Desulfosporosinus acidiphilus SJ4: one gene and its partner. The protein of the gene in region 2 interacts with the protein of the main gene of each other region in a pairwise test. Links are inferred from orthologs where the notes say so. Each region holds a gene or a part of one and is shown on either strand. Other genes may lie near its edges.

The links. The genes of interacting proteins can lie anywhere in the genome.
Region 1: the proteins of topA (region 2) and DESACI_RS15075 interact in binary tests that used the Escherichia coli proteins (3 or more experiments, as listed by UniProt). The link is inferred for Desulfosporosinus acidiphilus SJ4 from one-to-one orthologs.

Annotation. Positions count from the first base shown.
Region 1 is NC_018068.1:3,303,965-3,308,433, forward strand. The notes cover bases 1,334-4,259. They hold DESACI_RS15075 (YigZ family protein), read right to left. Parts: upstream 3,141-4,259; coding sequence 2,526-3,140; downstream 1,334-2,525. Other genes in these bases: DESACI_RS23150 (hypothetical protein), read right to left, coding at 1,334-2,054; DESACI_RS24835 (hypothetical protein), read right to left, coding at 2,232-2,378; DESACI_RS15080 (thioesterase family protein), read right to left, coding at 3,143-3,514; DESACI_RS25560 (hypothetical protein), read right to left, coding at 3,637-3,762; DESACI_RS15085 (CBS domain-containing protein), read right to left, coding at 3,783-4,214. Also shown: DESACI_RS15065 (PRC-barrel domain-containing protein), read right to left, coding at 1-115; more of DESACI_RS23150, read right to left, coding at 135-1,333.
Region 2 is NC_018068.1:3,716,297-3,724,172, forward strand. Bases 273-3,229 are described here. They hold topA (type I DNA topoisomerase), read right to left. Parts: upstream 2,818-3,229; coding sequence 727-2,817; downstream 273-726. Other genes in these bases: trmFO (methylenetetrahydrofolate--tRNA-(uracil(54)-C(5))-methyltransferase (FADH(2)-oxidizing) TrmFO), read right to left, coding at 273-696; dprA (DNA-processing protein DprA), read right to left, coding at 3,022-3,229. Outside these bases: more of trmFO, read right to left, coding at 1-272; more of dprA, read right to left, coding at 3,230-4,140; non-homologous end joining protein Ku, read right to left, coding at 4,264-5,151; DESACI_RS17020 (AbrB/MazE/SpoVT family DNA-binding domain-containing protein), read left to right, coding at 5,478-5,702; endoribonuclease MazF, read left to right, coding at 5,696-6,034; DESACI_RS17030 (DUF3786 domain-containing protein), read right to left, coding at 6,072-6,683; DESACI_RS17035 (alpha/beta-type small acid-soluble spore protein), read left to right, coding at 6,981-7,169; DESACI_RS17040 (hypothetical protein), read right to left, coding at 7,557-7,876. UniProt on the Escherichia coli protein: Releases the supercoiling and torsional tension of DNA, which is introduced during the DNA replication and transcription, by transiently cleaving and rejoining one strand of the DNA duplex.

The sequences.
Region 1 (4,469 bases), 410 kb from region 2 along the record:
CAAAGTCTAAGGTTTTCTCTTGCGGATTAAGAACAAAATCCTTGACCACACCCGTTTGAGTACCATCCGAGATACTAATAATCCTTAATCCCATAATTTCTTTTGTAGGTTTCATTTTGCAAACCAGCCCCCTATTAATATAAATATTTATCGAGACCTTCTTTTTTTAACCAGATCTCAAATTGGTATTGTAAATCCAAACTGAATTGTGAACTATACTTTCGGGCATATTTCATAATTCTAAAAACTGCATAGTCAGATTTTCCAATATTCTTCCAGAGCCAATAACAATCCAAAATTAAGTAAAAAGCTACATCAGGCTTAGGTTCCAGAGTTAAAGCATGCATAAAATAAACTGCTGCCTGAGTAAAATTCCCAGCAAATTTCTCATTAAAGCCCAAATCAATAAGTTCTTCTAAGGATAAGGAGTCTAGCCGCTCATTCGTATGAACTTCAACCAATACAGATTCCTCAGGTAACGCTTCCGACGCAACAATTTCCTCAGGGTATTCCTCGGCGACTTCGGGTTCCTCGATTTCTTCTTCGGTGACTTCCGGTTCCTCAGTTGCCTCTTCGGTGACTTCAATTTCCTCAGTTACCTCTTCGGCGACTTCAGTTACCTCGGTTTCCTCTTCGGTGACTTCCGGTTCCTCAGTTGCTTCTTCGGTGACTTCAATTTCCCCAGTTACCTCTTCGGTGACTTCCGGTTCCTCAGTTGTCTCTTCGGCGACTTCAATTTCCTCAGTTACCTCTTCGGCGACTTCAGTTACCTCGGTTTCCTCTTCGGCGACTTCAGTTACCTCGGTTTCCTCTTCGGCGACTTCAGTTACCTCGGTTTCCTCTTCGGCGACTTCAATTTCCTCAGTTACCTCTTCGGCGACTTCAGTTACCTCGGTTTCCTCTTCGGCGACTTCCATTACCTCGGTTTCCTCTTCGGTGATTTCCGGTTCCTCAGTTTCCTCTTCGGCGACTTCAGTTACCTCGGTTTCCTCTTCGGCGACTTCAGTTACCTCGGTTTCCTCTTCGGCGACTTCAGTTACCTCGGTTTCCTCTTCGGCGACTTCAATTTCCTCAGTTACCTCTTCGGCGACTTCCATTACCTCGGTTTCCTCTTCGGCGACTTCCATTACCTCGGTTTCCTCTTCGGCGACTTCCATTACCTCGGTTTCCTCTTCGGCGACTTCCATTACCTCGGTCTCCTCTTTGGTGACTTCCGGTTCCTCAGTTGCCTCTTCATCGACTTCAATTACCTCAGTTGCCTCTTCGGTGACTTTTGTCCCCTCGAATTCTTCATCCGCTTTGTTTTCACCGAGTTCCTCTTTCTGTAAGTCTTCGGCATGATATGCTTCTACTGCTGCTGCTTCGTTCAATACTTCATTCCTGTCTAAACGAGAGTTTTCTATGCACTCGGAATCCTCAAAGTCATAGAGCTCGCCGGATATTAGTTCCGCTTGATTCGAATGGTCTTTCTCCGCAATGGATTCTGCTATGCCGAAATTTTGATGACTACTAGAGTAACCTTCATCATTGAGGTTAATTTGTTCATTTCTTTTGTCGTTATTCCTCGTTTCAGCATAGCTGTCTCTTTGGGAATCTGTTTTTTGTTTTTTGACAATTTTCACAACGATGCTTGGCCAAAAAGAACCTGCGAATATCAGGACTATAGTTAAAATAAGCCACAAACTAATATACCCTGACTGGAGAGCACTGGGAAAAGCCATCACATCTCCACACAATAAGAAAGCAATAAAAACAGCACTTCGTTTAGTCAATCCCCAAGATTTTGCTCTCACAGTTATGAACGCAACAAACGGAATACTTCCCAAAAAAACAATCACTTCATATGCCAGAGTACGGGTCCCCCCTTCTTCTGTACAATCTTTATTTAGATTCGACAGAAAATTACTTTCTCCTTCTTCTATTTCCACAGTTTGCAAGCATTCTGCGCTGCGAAAAATACAGTGAATTCTGATTCGAATTACATTTGTTGCATTCGTATATAAAGAAAACTTAGCTGGCGCTAAGCCTCCGGCGAAGCGGCAGGTTAGTTGCACTTATGCCAGAGGACGAAGACACTGTCTTCGCACGTATAAACTCTTCTTGCAGTATTTAGCCAAAGGTTATACTTTCTGATAGTATAAGAAAAGAAAAACCCCGCTATTTTAATGATGCGGAGTTTTGAATTCATTCATTCTGCTATATTTTGTTTAAAATTGAAAAAAGCACCTGTCTTAAGCCTCTTGAGCCCTTGACACAAAACCACGATCTTTAGGAACTTTTAGAAGTGATTTTAAAATTTGAAAACCAGAAGTAACAATTACTGAAGCACAACTTAAAAGAAAAAAGCCAATCATCACTGTTCCAATCCAAGTTAACATATGCACACTCCCTAATGTATTTAATATCATTATAGCCGTTCCTTATCTTGCTATAATGATAGCATATATATATAAAAAAGGAAAGTGATTGTATTCACTTTCCCAAAGTTTAACTCTTTTAAATTATTTTTATTTTCAAAAATGACTCTATTCCCAAATAAGTCCATTATCTTCAGGCGAAATTTGACTGTTGGAGAAATTCCCCAGCCACGTTAAGAATAATTCTCTTTGTTCTTCCGGAACAGAGATTATCATATCAACAGCTTCACTAAATTCTTCACCTTTGATATGGTAATCCTTTTGCTCCAATTGATATTTCAAGGAAGCATATAAATCATATGAAACGCGTAATCGATATTGATGAAAAAGAGTCAATTGAACTAACTGTATTTCCTCAAAAACCTTCTTTGCGGTACCGCCGTAAGCTCTTGTTAAACCACCAGTACCGAGAAGAACTCCTCCAAAATACCTAACAACAACCAGTAAGATGTTCCATATATTTTGATGTTTGAGAATATCAAGGACCGGTCGCCCTCCTGTTCCTTGGGGTTCTCCATCGTCAGAAGCTTTTTCCAAATGGCCATCATGCAGACGGTAGGCATAAACATAATGCCGCGCATTCGGATAATCCTGACGGATTCGCTGCATTGCCTGATTGATTTGTTCAAGACAGTTTACAGGCATTCCAATTCCTATAAAACGTGATTTATCTATAGTTTGCTCGGCAATTGTTTTTTGGGAGAGTGTATAAAACCCTTCCATAATTAAATCTCCCGGTTCCTTTTCTGAGCTTTGTTTAAAAAAGGTTCTATATCAATAATAAAGCGTTCGTGCTTGCCGGCTCCGATCTGTCCCGCTTCATCGCTGGCTTCCACTGTAAACACTAATCTCCTCCGGTCAATTTCAATCAACTCAGCAGTTGCTGTTATTTTAACGCCTATAGTAGTGGCAGCAATATGATTGATTGTCAAAGAAGTTCCTACACTCGATTGTCCCTCAGGTAATTCCAAAGCGTTTACAGCGGCTTGTTCCATGAGTGCCACCATGGCAGGTGTGGCAAATACTTCTAAATTTCCGCTTCCCATAGATTTAGCCGTATTTGAGAACGTTACATTTGTCTCAGCATAACCCCGCATCCCAATACTAATCGCCACTATACTACATCCTTTTATTAAAAATTTACGTATATTCTATCATAAAATAAAGTAGTGTGTGAAATTATCACAACACTACTTTTAAACAAAAGTATTTTCAAGAATTACATTTTAGCCAGCCAATAACCAATGTAACCCACTACTACAATACCAACAATGTGCAAAACCCACCAGCCTGTCCGAAACGCTCCCCAAGTGCCTAAATCCATCCGTTCACGCAAATCGGCCATTTACGTTTCATCCTTTCTGATTAGTTCATATTCTGATGGGCTCCTCGAGAAATATCGCTCAGAGCATCTCCTGCTTCATTAACATGGATTCTTTCAATCGCCAAATCTCCGATAGCCAGAATGCCAACTAATTTTCCTTGGTCTACGACAGGAAGCCTTCTGATTTGATATTGCGACATTAAATCGGCCGCTTCATGAACATCTTGATTTGAGGAAACACTAACAATATTTTTACTCATAATTTCTTGTACTAAAGTAGTATTATAATCCTTACCGGCAGCTACGACGTTTAAAACAATATCTCGATCTGTAATCATGCCAACTACTTTACCGTTATCACAAATTGGAATGGATCCAACATCATCCTTCTTCATCAAACGTGCAGCATCTGCAACCGAGGTTTTGGATCCTGCCCAATCAACAGTGCTTGTCATTACGTCACTGACTTTCATTGTTTTACCCTCCTAAATAATAATTATCTAAACAGGATTAGTATGTACATTATTAATAAATCCATGCCAAGCTGTTAATATTATTTTAAGCAGCAGTTACTTAGTTACGTAATAAATTTTCATTATTCGGTGGTGCAGCTTTCGGGAATGGAGGTATAACGGTAACAACCGGATGTTATCTATACTAATAGATGTTATCTATACTAATAGATGTTATCTATACTAATAGATGTTATCTATACTAATAGATGTTAT
Region 2 (7,876 bases):
AGCCATCACTTCGATGGGCAGACAGCCTTCAAAGACATCGCCTTCCTCAAAGCCTTTAACTTCAGCCATTTCGGCCTTGATCAGTTCTTGATAAAAGACTTCATATTCTTCCTGAGACATAGGACAGTTTAGATAGTCCGCTTCACCTTTATCGTATCTTGAGGCCCAAAAAGCCTTGCTCAAATCGATAGACTCATACGTAACAATAGGTGCTGCGGCATCATAAAAGGAGAGAGCCTTTTCTCCGGTAAAACGTAAAATATCCTTGGCTAAATCCTCCGCGGTAAGCGGACCACTTGCCACAATGACCGTTGTATCCTCGGGTAAGGAGTGTACTTCTTCCCTATGAACAGTAACATTGGGATGGTCTGTTAATCGCTGGGTAATCTCTTGGGAAAACAAGTCACGGTCAACGGCTAAGGCGCCTCCGGCCGGCACCATGGTTTGATCAGCGGCCTTCATGATTAATGAATCCAACCGCCGCATTTCTTCTTTTAATAAACCCACAGCATTCTCTAAGCCTGCTGCACGCAAGGAATTACTGCAGACCAATTCAGCAAACCCTTCGCTATGGTGAGCCGGGGAGAATTTCGAGGGCCTCATTTCATATAAATCAACATTCACACCCCGTTTGGCCAACTGCCAGGCAGCTTCAGAGCCTGCCAGTCCCGCACCGATGACGGTAATTTTATGCATGATTTTAAACTCTCCTATCCTACGGATGCCTTACTCTTCTTCAATCACCTTGGTAAATCGACACTCTGGGTTGGTACAAACATGTTTTTTCTGCCGCTTAGACGACTTTATGACCATCATCTGCTGGCATTCGGGGCAAGGTTCAGGGGCCGGCATTTCCCAAGAAACAAAATCACACTCCGGATAAGCACTGCAGCCATAAAATTTACGTCCCTTCTTCGAACGGCGAAGGACCAGCGGTTTGCCGCACTTAGGGCAATTGGCCCCCACTTGTTCCAAAAGCGGCTTTGTGTTTCGGCAGTCCGGAAATCCCGGGCAAGCCAAAAATTTTCCGTATCTCCCCATTTTGACAACCATATTCCGCCCGCAGCTCTCACAAAGTTCTTCGGAGACCTGATCCTCTATTTTAACTTTACCGATTCGTTCTTCAGCCAGGGCCAAAGCTTCGGAAAACGGCTGATAATATTCGTTTATAACAGACTTCCAGGGAACCCTGCCTTCTTCCACAAGATCGAGTTTTCCCTCCAAATTCGCCGTGAACTCCAGGTTGACGATATCGGGGAAATGTTCTTTAAGTAGGGCTATAACAATATCTCCTAACTCTGTCGGAATTAATTGTTTTTCTTCTTTGACGACGTAACCCCTTGTCTGGATGGTCTCAATGGTTGGCGCGTAGGTGCTCGGCCTCCCGATACCTTCTTCTTCTAATTTTCGCACCAAGGAAGCCTCGGTATAACGCGGCGGAGGTTCTGTGAAATGTTGTTTCTCCGATAGTTGAATAAGTTTAAGAGGTTCGCCAACAGAAAGGTCAAAGGTCAGGGAATTTTGCTCATCATCCTGAACGTCCCCCTCGTCTTTGCCCTCTTCGTACACCGCTAAAAAGCCAGCAAAACGTATTGTCGAAGTGTTAGCACGAAAAAGGGCAGATCCGGCAACGATGTCAACCGTTAAAGTATCCGTAACTGCTGAACTCATTTGACTGGCAATAAACCGTTCCCATATTAAACGATACAAGCGTAATTGATCGCGTGTTAAAATCCCCTTCAATGAGTCCGGAGTCCGTAACGGAACTGTGGGCCGAATGGCCTCATGGGCCTCTTGTGATCGGCCCTTATTGGCAAACTGGCGAGGTTCCGGGGGATAATAGTCATTTCCGTAGTGAGATATAATCCACTCTTTCGCTTCTGCTTGAGCAACTTCGGCCACTTTAACAGAGTCAGTACGCATGTAAGTAATAAGACCGACGGTACCTTCTTCCCCTAAGTCAAGGCCCTCATAAAGCTGCTGGGCTAACATCATGGTACGTTTCGGTGAAAAGCTCAATTTCCTATGGGCTTCTTGCTGTAAGCTGCTCGTTGTAAACGGAGGGGCAGGCTGCTTTTTCTTTTCTTTGGCACGAACGTCTGTTACGTTAAATTCTTTGCCTTGGAGATCATTTAATATGACTTCCATTTCTGATTTGGAGGAAATGGATATCTTTTTATCATCATTTTTTAATAATTTTGCTGTGAACTTACCGCCCTTAGACTCGAGATTTGCGGTTAAACTCCAGTATTCTTCAGATACAAACGAGCGAATTTGTTCTTCACGATCATCAACGAGACGCACTGCCACAGATTGAACCCGGCCAGCACTCAAACCCTTCTTGATTTTTCGCCAGAGCAGCGGGCTTAACTGGTAACCGACTAATCTGTCTAAAACCCGGCGAGCCTGTTGGGCATCCACCCGGTCCATATCAAGTTCACGAGGCTGTTTAATTGCAGCTTGAATTGCCGATTTGGTAATTTCATGAAATTCGATACGATTTTTGTCCCCTTGTTTAAGCCCTAAAAGATAGGAAAGATGCCAGGCAATGGCTTCCCCTTCACGATCCGGGTCAGAGGCCAGGAAGATTTTATCGGCTCCTTTAGCAGCCGAGCGCAAATCCTTGATCAAATCCCCGCGGCCGCGAATTGCAATATATTTTGGCTCAAAGTCATTCTCTAAATCGACTCCTAACTGACTTTTAGGCAGATCCCGCAAATGCCCCATGGAGGCTTTTACGGTATAACGATTTCCTAAAAATTTGCTGATTGATTTAGCTTTGGCTGGAGATTCTACTATTACGAGTGTTTTCGACATAACTTCACCTCAAAATAAACTTAAGACCCTTTTAGATTTTGTCTTCCAACGATATAAGACTTAATTCATTTCTATTTGCGAATTTATTAAATAACTATTAATACAGAAATTTCTAACTAAAGAACCGACACTTCAGATATTGAAGAATTAATTTTAAACATTGGTAAAACTAATGCCTATCTTAACGCCTTTTTAACCGTATGTCTAGCGTTCATGATCTAATACATAATTTTGTCCGGGTAATTGTTTGACTTTCCCCTGTAATTGCAATTCCAATAAGGCTAAAGAAAGTGAAGCAGCCGGCAAGGTAGATTGTAAAGCAAGCTGGTCAATATGAAGAGGAATATCACTGAGTTGCTCTAGAACAGCTCTTTGCTCATCATTCTCAGGAATTATGTTAAGGTCCATCTGGCGATGGTTAAATGAACTCTCTTGAGGTTTCCCGGAAAAGGAACATTCATTCCAGATATCTTCGAATCCTGCGGCGATTTTTGCTCCTTGCCGCAAAAGATTATGAGGGCCGCGACTTAAGGGACTGAAGATAGGGCCGGGGACAGCAAAAACGTCGCGCCCTTGTTCTAAGGCGAAATCAACTGTAATCATTGCACCGCTCCGTTCGGCTGCTTCCACCACCACGACCCCGCACGAAGCTCCGCTGATCAACCGATTCCGCGCAGGAAAATTAGCTGCCAGCGGCGGTGTCCCAGGAGGGAATTCGCTGATTAGTGCACCTTTAACCAGGATATTTTCAGCTAAAAGATTATTTTCCCGAGGATAGATTTGGTCTAAGCCACATCCCAAAAACGCCCAGGTTATCCCATTACCTTCGAGAGCTCCATGATGAGCAGCCGTATCAATACCGCGAGCTAGTCCGCTGACGACAGTAATCCCTTGGGCTGACGCTTCATGAGCCAGCATACGCGCAGCAGATTTTCCGTAGGCGCTTGCCCGTCTTGAGCCGACGATTGCCAACGCTTCCGAATTGGAGTCAAGACTTCCGCGATAATATAAGATAGGCGGAGGGTCCGGTATTTCTAGTAATGAGGGGGGATAATGAGGGTCCAGGGGAATGATCACTTTAATGCCCTGTTCCCTTAGATCAGCTCCAATTTTCCAGGGATCGATTCGTTTTCGCTGCTTAAGAACTTCAATAATCCATTGACCTTGAGGTTTTATTTTTAGATAGTCATTATCGGCAGCATCCCACGCTTGACTGGCGCTTCCAAAGCAGGCAATAAGCAGCCGCAAATGTTGACTTCCTACACCTTTTAGGGTACGGAATGCTGCCCGAAAGAGTTTTTCTTTATCAATATCAATCTCCACTCCAAGTACCTCCTTTGCCCACCATTTCGGGGCTTAAGGACGCATCTCCTGCGTGGAAACATGTTGATTTTTCAGATATCAAGTAAAATAATGAAAGAATTCGGAGATACTCGACTAATCCGCCTAAGCTCCTTTGGCACGTCGTGCTGTTCGTTTCCTCGGGGTTAAGGTGGATTTTGGCTTTCTTTCTTCCGATTGAGAGGCAGCCTCCTGATTATCCACATCAGGATTGGTTTCTATTTTCTCCTTTTCTTGCTCAGTTAAAGCAATACTGGCCCGCAGGGCTTCCATTAAATCAACTACTTGGCCACCTTTCACTGGACTTTCTACTTTAAAGCTTTCTCCAGTTATCTTGCTTTCAATCATCTCGGCCACTTGTTCATGGACTTCGTCCCTGTATTTTTCCGGTTCAAAAGGCCGGGCTAAATTATCAATCAGTTGTCGGGCCATGCTTAATTCCGTCTCTGTCGGGACAATTCTGCCCCAAGTTGCATCCATATGCCGAATTTCTTGAGGATAGTGCATCGTCTCAAGGACCAACCCCTCTTCAAAAACTCGCAGACAAGCTAAGTGTTGTTTAGATCGCATGGTAACGCGGGCTAAAGCAACCTTCCCACTTTCCACCATGGCTTGGCACAACAAACGATAGGCTTTCTGAGCTGCCTCTTCCGGGGATAAGTAATATGATTTATCGTAATATATCGGATCGATTTCACTTAAATTAATGAAGTCAAGAATTTCAATAGAACGGCTCGTGGGTTGTTCTAAGGCAGCCAGTTCTTCGTCCTCGAGAATCACATAACGATCCTTTTCATATTCGAATCCCTTGACTAAGTCAGCCATTTCAACTTCCTTCTCACAGTTAGGGCATTTCTTAATTGATCGGATGCGATGCTGACAATCTTTATGCAAATAATTAAATTTGAATTCCTGAGATTCCGTGGCTGTGTGCATCTTAACAGGAACATTTACCAAACCAAAGCTGATCGAACCTTTCCATAAAGTATGCATAAAGTCACCTCCTCAACATAGTGTGAACCGCAAAGGATAGATTAATGCAATATAATAATCTTACTCACACAACAAAACATACCTGGCATCAGCAGGAATAAAAACAAAAACTCTGCTCTAAATCGAGCAAAGTTTCAAGTAAATTGATAGTAATGGTGCTGTCACTGTTATTAGTGGGAATTTAGCAAGTGAGCGAGCCTCGGAATGCTGAGTGAACGATGTGGGCGAAGCTGCCTGATCCGAAGGTATGAACTTGATTAATATCACGAGAATGTGTATACTTTGTATAAACGTTTTAATGAAATAGCGGTGATATTATGGAAGCAATGGCACGAAAATGGGGAAATAGCATTGGCATAAGAATTCCTGCTTCAATGGCTAATTCAATAAAAATCACTGACGGAACCCCCATTGACGTTGAACTTGATGGCGAAAGGATCATAATTACCCGAAAAAAATTCGACTTAAAAGAATTACTTGCCCAAATTCCAGATGAATACGAGCCGGAAGAGATCGATTGGGGAGAACCCGTGGGAGAAGAGATATGGTGAGCCAGTACGTTCCAGAACGCGGTGACATAGTATGGATTCAGTTAAATCCACAGCTCGGGCATGAGCAGCAAGGAACTAGACCGGCTTTAGTTTTATCTGCAAAAGAATATAACAGCAAGACAGGGATGGGTATATTTTGCCCAATTACAAGCCGGGTGAAGGGCTTCCCATTTGAAGTTAAACTTCCGGAGAAATTGGAAATCAGAGGTGTTGTCTTGGCCGACCAAATTAAATCCCTGGATTGGCGAAGCAGAAATGCCAGTTTCATATGCAAAGTGGCAGAGGAAATCATGGAAGAGGTTATTCTTAAACTAGAAGCAATTATAAAGTAAGTTCCTTCATTAAAGCAACTTCCCGCTAAAATCACGTTCACAAACTAGCACTTATCTCTTTTAGTCTCCAAACAACAGTGCTGGCCAGTACAGCGTAATCTTCTGTTGGTAAAATCGAAGGTGCCGAAGAATCAAAGAGAATAGTTCCCGAAGCCGGAAATTCATCATCTTCCCTCCAGAGAATTAATGCAACCGGCACACGTGGAAAAACTCTAAGGGTCATTCCCACATCTCCATGTCCATTTGTATTTCCTCCTAAATGGCTGACCACTTCTTGCAGTTTATCCGGATTAACACCGAAAGATCTGACCAGTGGATCGATGGCCCTGTGAGTAAAGGGCTGAATGTAGATATTTCCTCCTGGCAACTCTTTGAACGATATCAAAGAACCTGTTTCTTTATCCTCAGAAATATTTGTCAGATAATGCAGGATTAATATTTGAGTGGGTACAGGCAATTCTTTCCGGGATGAACTATCAACGGACTTGAAAATTGCGCTTGGATAGTCCAGAGTGTATTGCTCCCCTAAAAAAGGAATAAAAAGAGTGTTGTCACCACGAGGATAACCAGAATAGTGAGCGATCTCTTCAATAGAGCTTGCTCTAAACTTTTCCAGCGCCAATTGCTGAGCTGCCGAATAATTAACCATACTCCTGCTCCTTCTTTCTCCAACGCTTACCAATAGTTGTCTGTTTTCCGGATAACTTTTCGTACTTAAATTACCTAATCATTATGGTAGTCATCAATACATGTTCCAAAAATAGTAAAATTTGCTTATTTAATTATATCTTCTTTTTATTTAAATACCATATAAATGCCATCACTTTTTGCCAAATTAGCCAATAGAATTAAAGTTTATAAATACATATCATGGCTGTAAAATCATATACTATCAATGCTTTCGTCAAATAGATGTTGAAACTACCACATGAAGGGAGGATTCCACATGTCAAGACGACGCAAGAGCATGATGTCTTATCAGTTAAAAGAGCAAATCGCTCAAGAGTTAGGTTTTGCTGGAACCCTTCACCAAGAAGGTTTCGGAGGAGTTTCTTCAAGGGACTGTGGGAATATGGTGAAAATGGCTATTGAATTGGCCGAGCGTAACCTTCCTGGGAATAAAACAACAACTTAATCTCCAAGCTATTTTTAAAAATAGCGACTTGTCAAGAACCGAGCAATTGCTCGGTTCTTCGCATTTCTGAATCAGCTCCAATGATTTTCCCGCTAGAAAAGCTTTGGTACGTTTTTCTTGAGGCCTGCCAAGAGATACTGCTCTGCTTGGATTTCCGATAGTATAGCAACAGAATTAGCCAGATATCCCTTTAGGATTTCCGGCTAACTAAGCTAAAGGTTATTCTTTACTAATTTCTTTTTTATGAGCCATAGTAATATAACATAAACCATAACCTAAAACTGAAAAGACTGAGGCCGTAAGAAAAAAATCAAAACTCATCTCTTTTATACCTTCCCATTTTAGTTTCTGCCAATGGCCAATGTCGTTTTAATTATCACGTCAAGTTTAGTTAAATCTTTGAGCTCCATATGCCAGGAAAGCCTTCTCCCAATTATCAACATAAGATCCGGTAGCCCATTCAGACATAATCACTGCCTCCCCTTCTTTCAATTTTAGGTCAGTCAGGGGTTCGCGATCTAACCGGTCGTTAGTTATTCCATAGACATATAGCTCAGTTTTGGTTGTAATTAAGGCGATGTCCCGATTAGGTGAAGTAAACGCATCCGTTGCATCGGGTATTCGGTCTTTGATATTTTGCCAGCTCAGACACAAAGTATCGTAGGAAATCATTTTAGCAGGCGGGATCAGATTGACATTATAGTCTA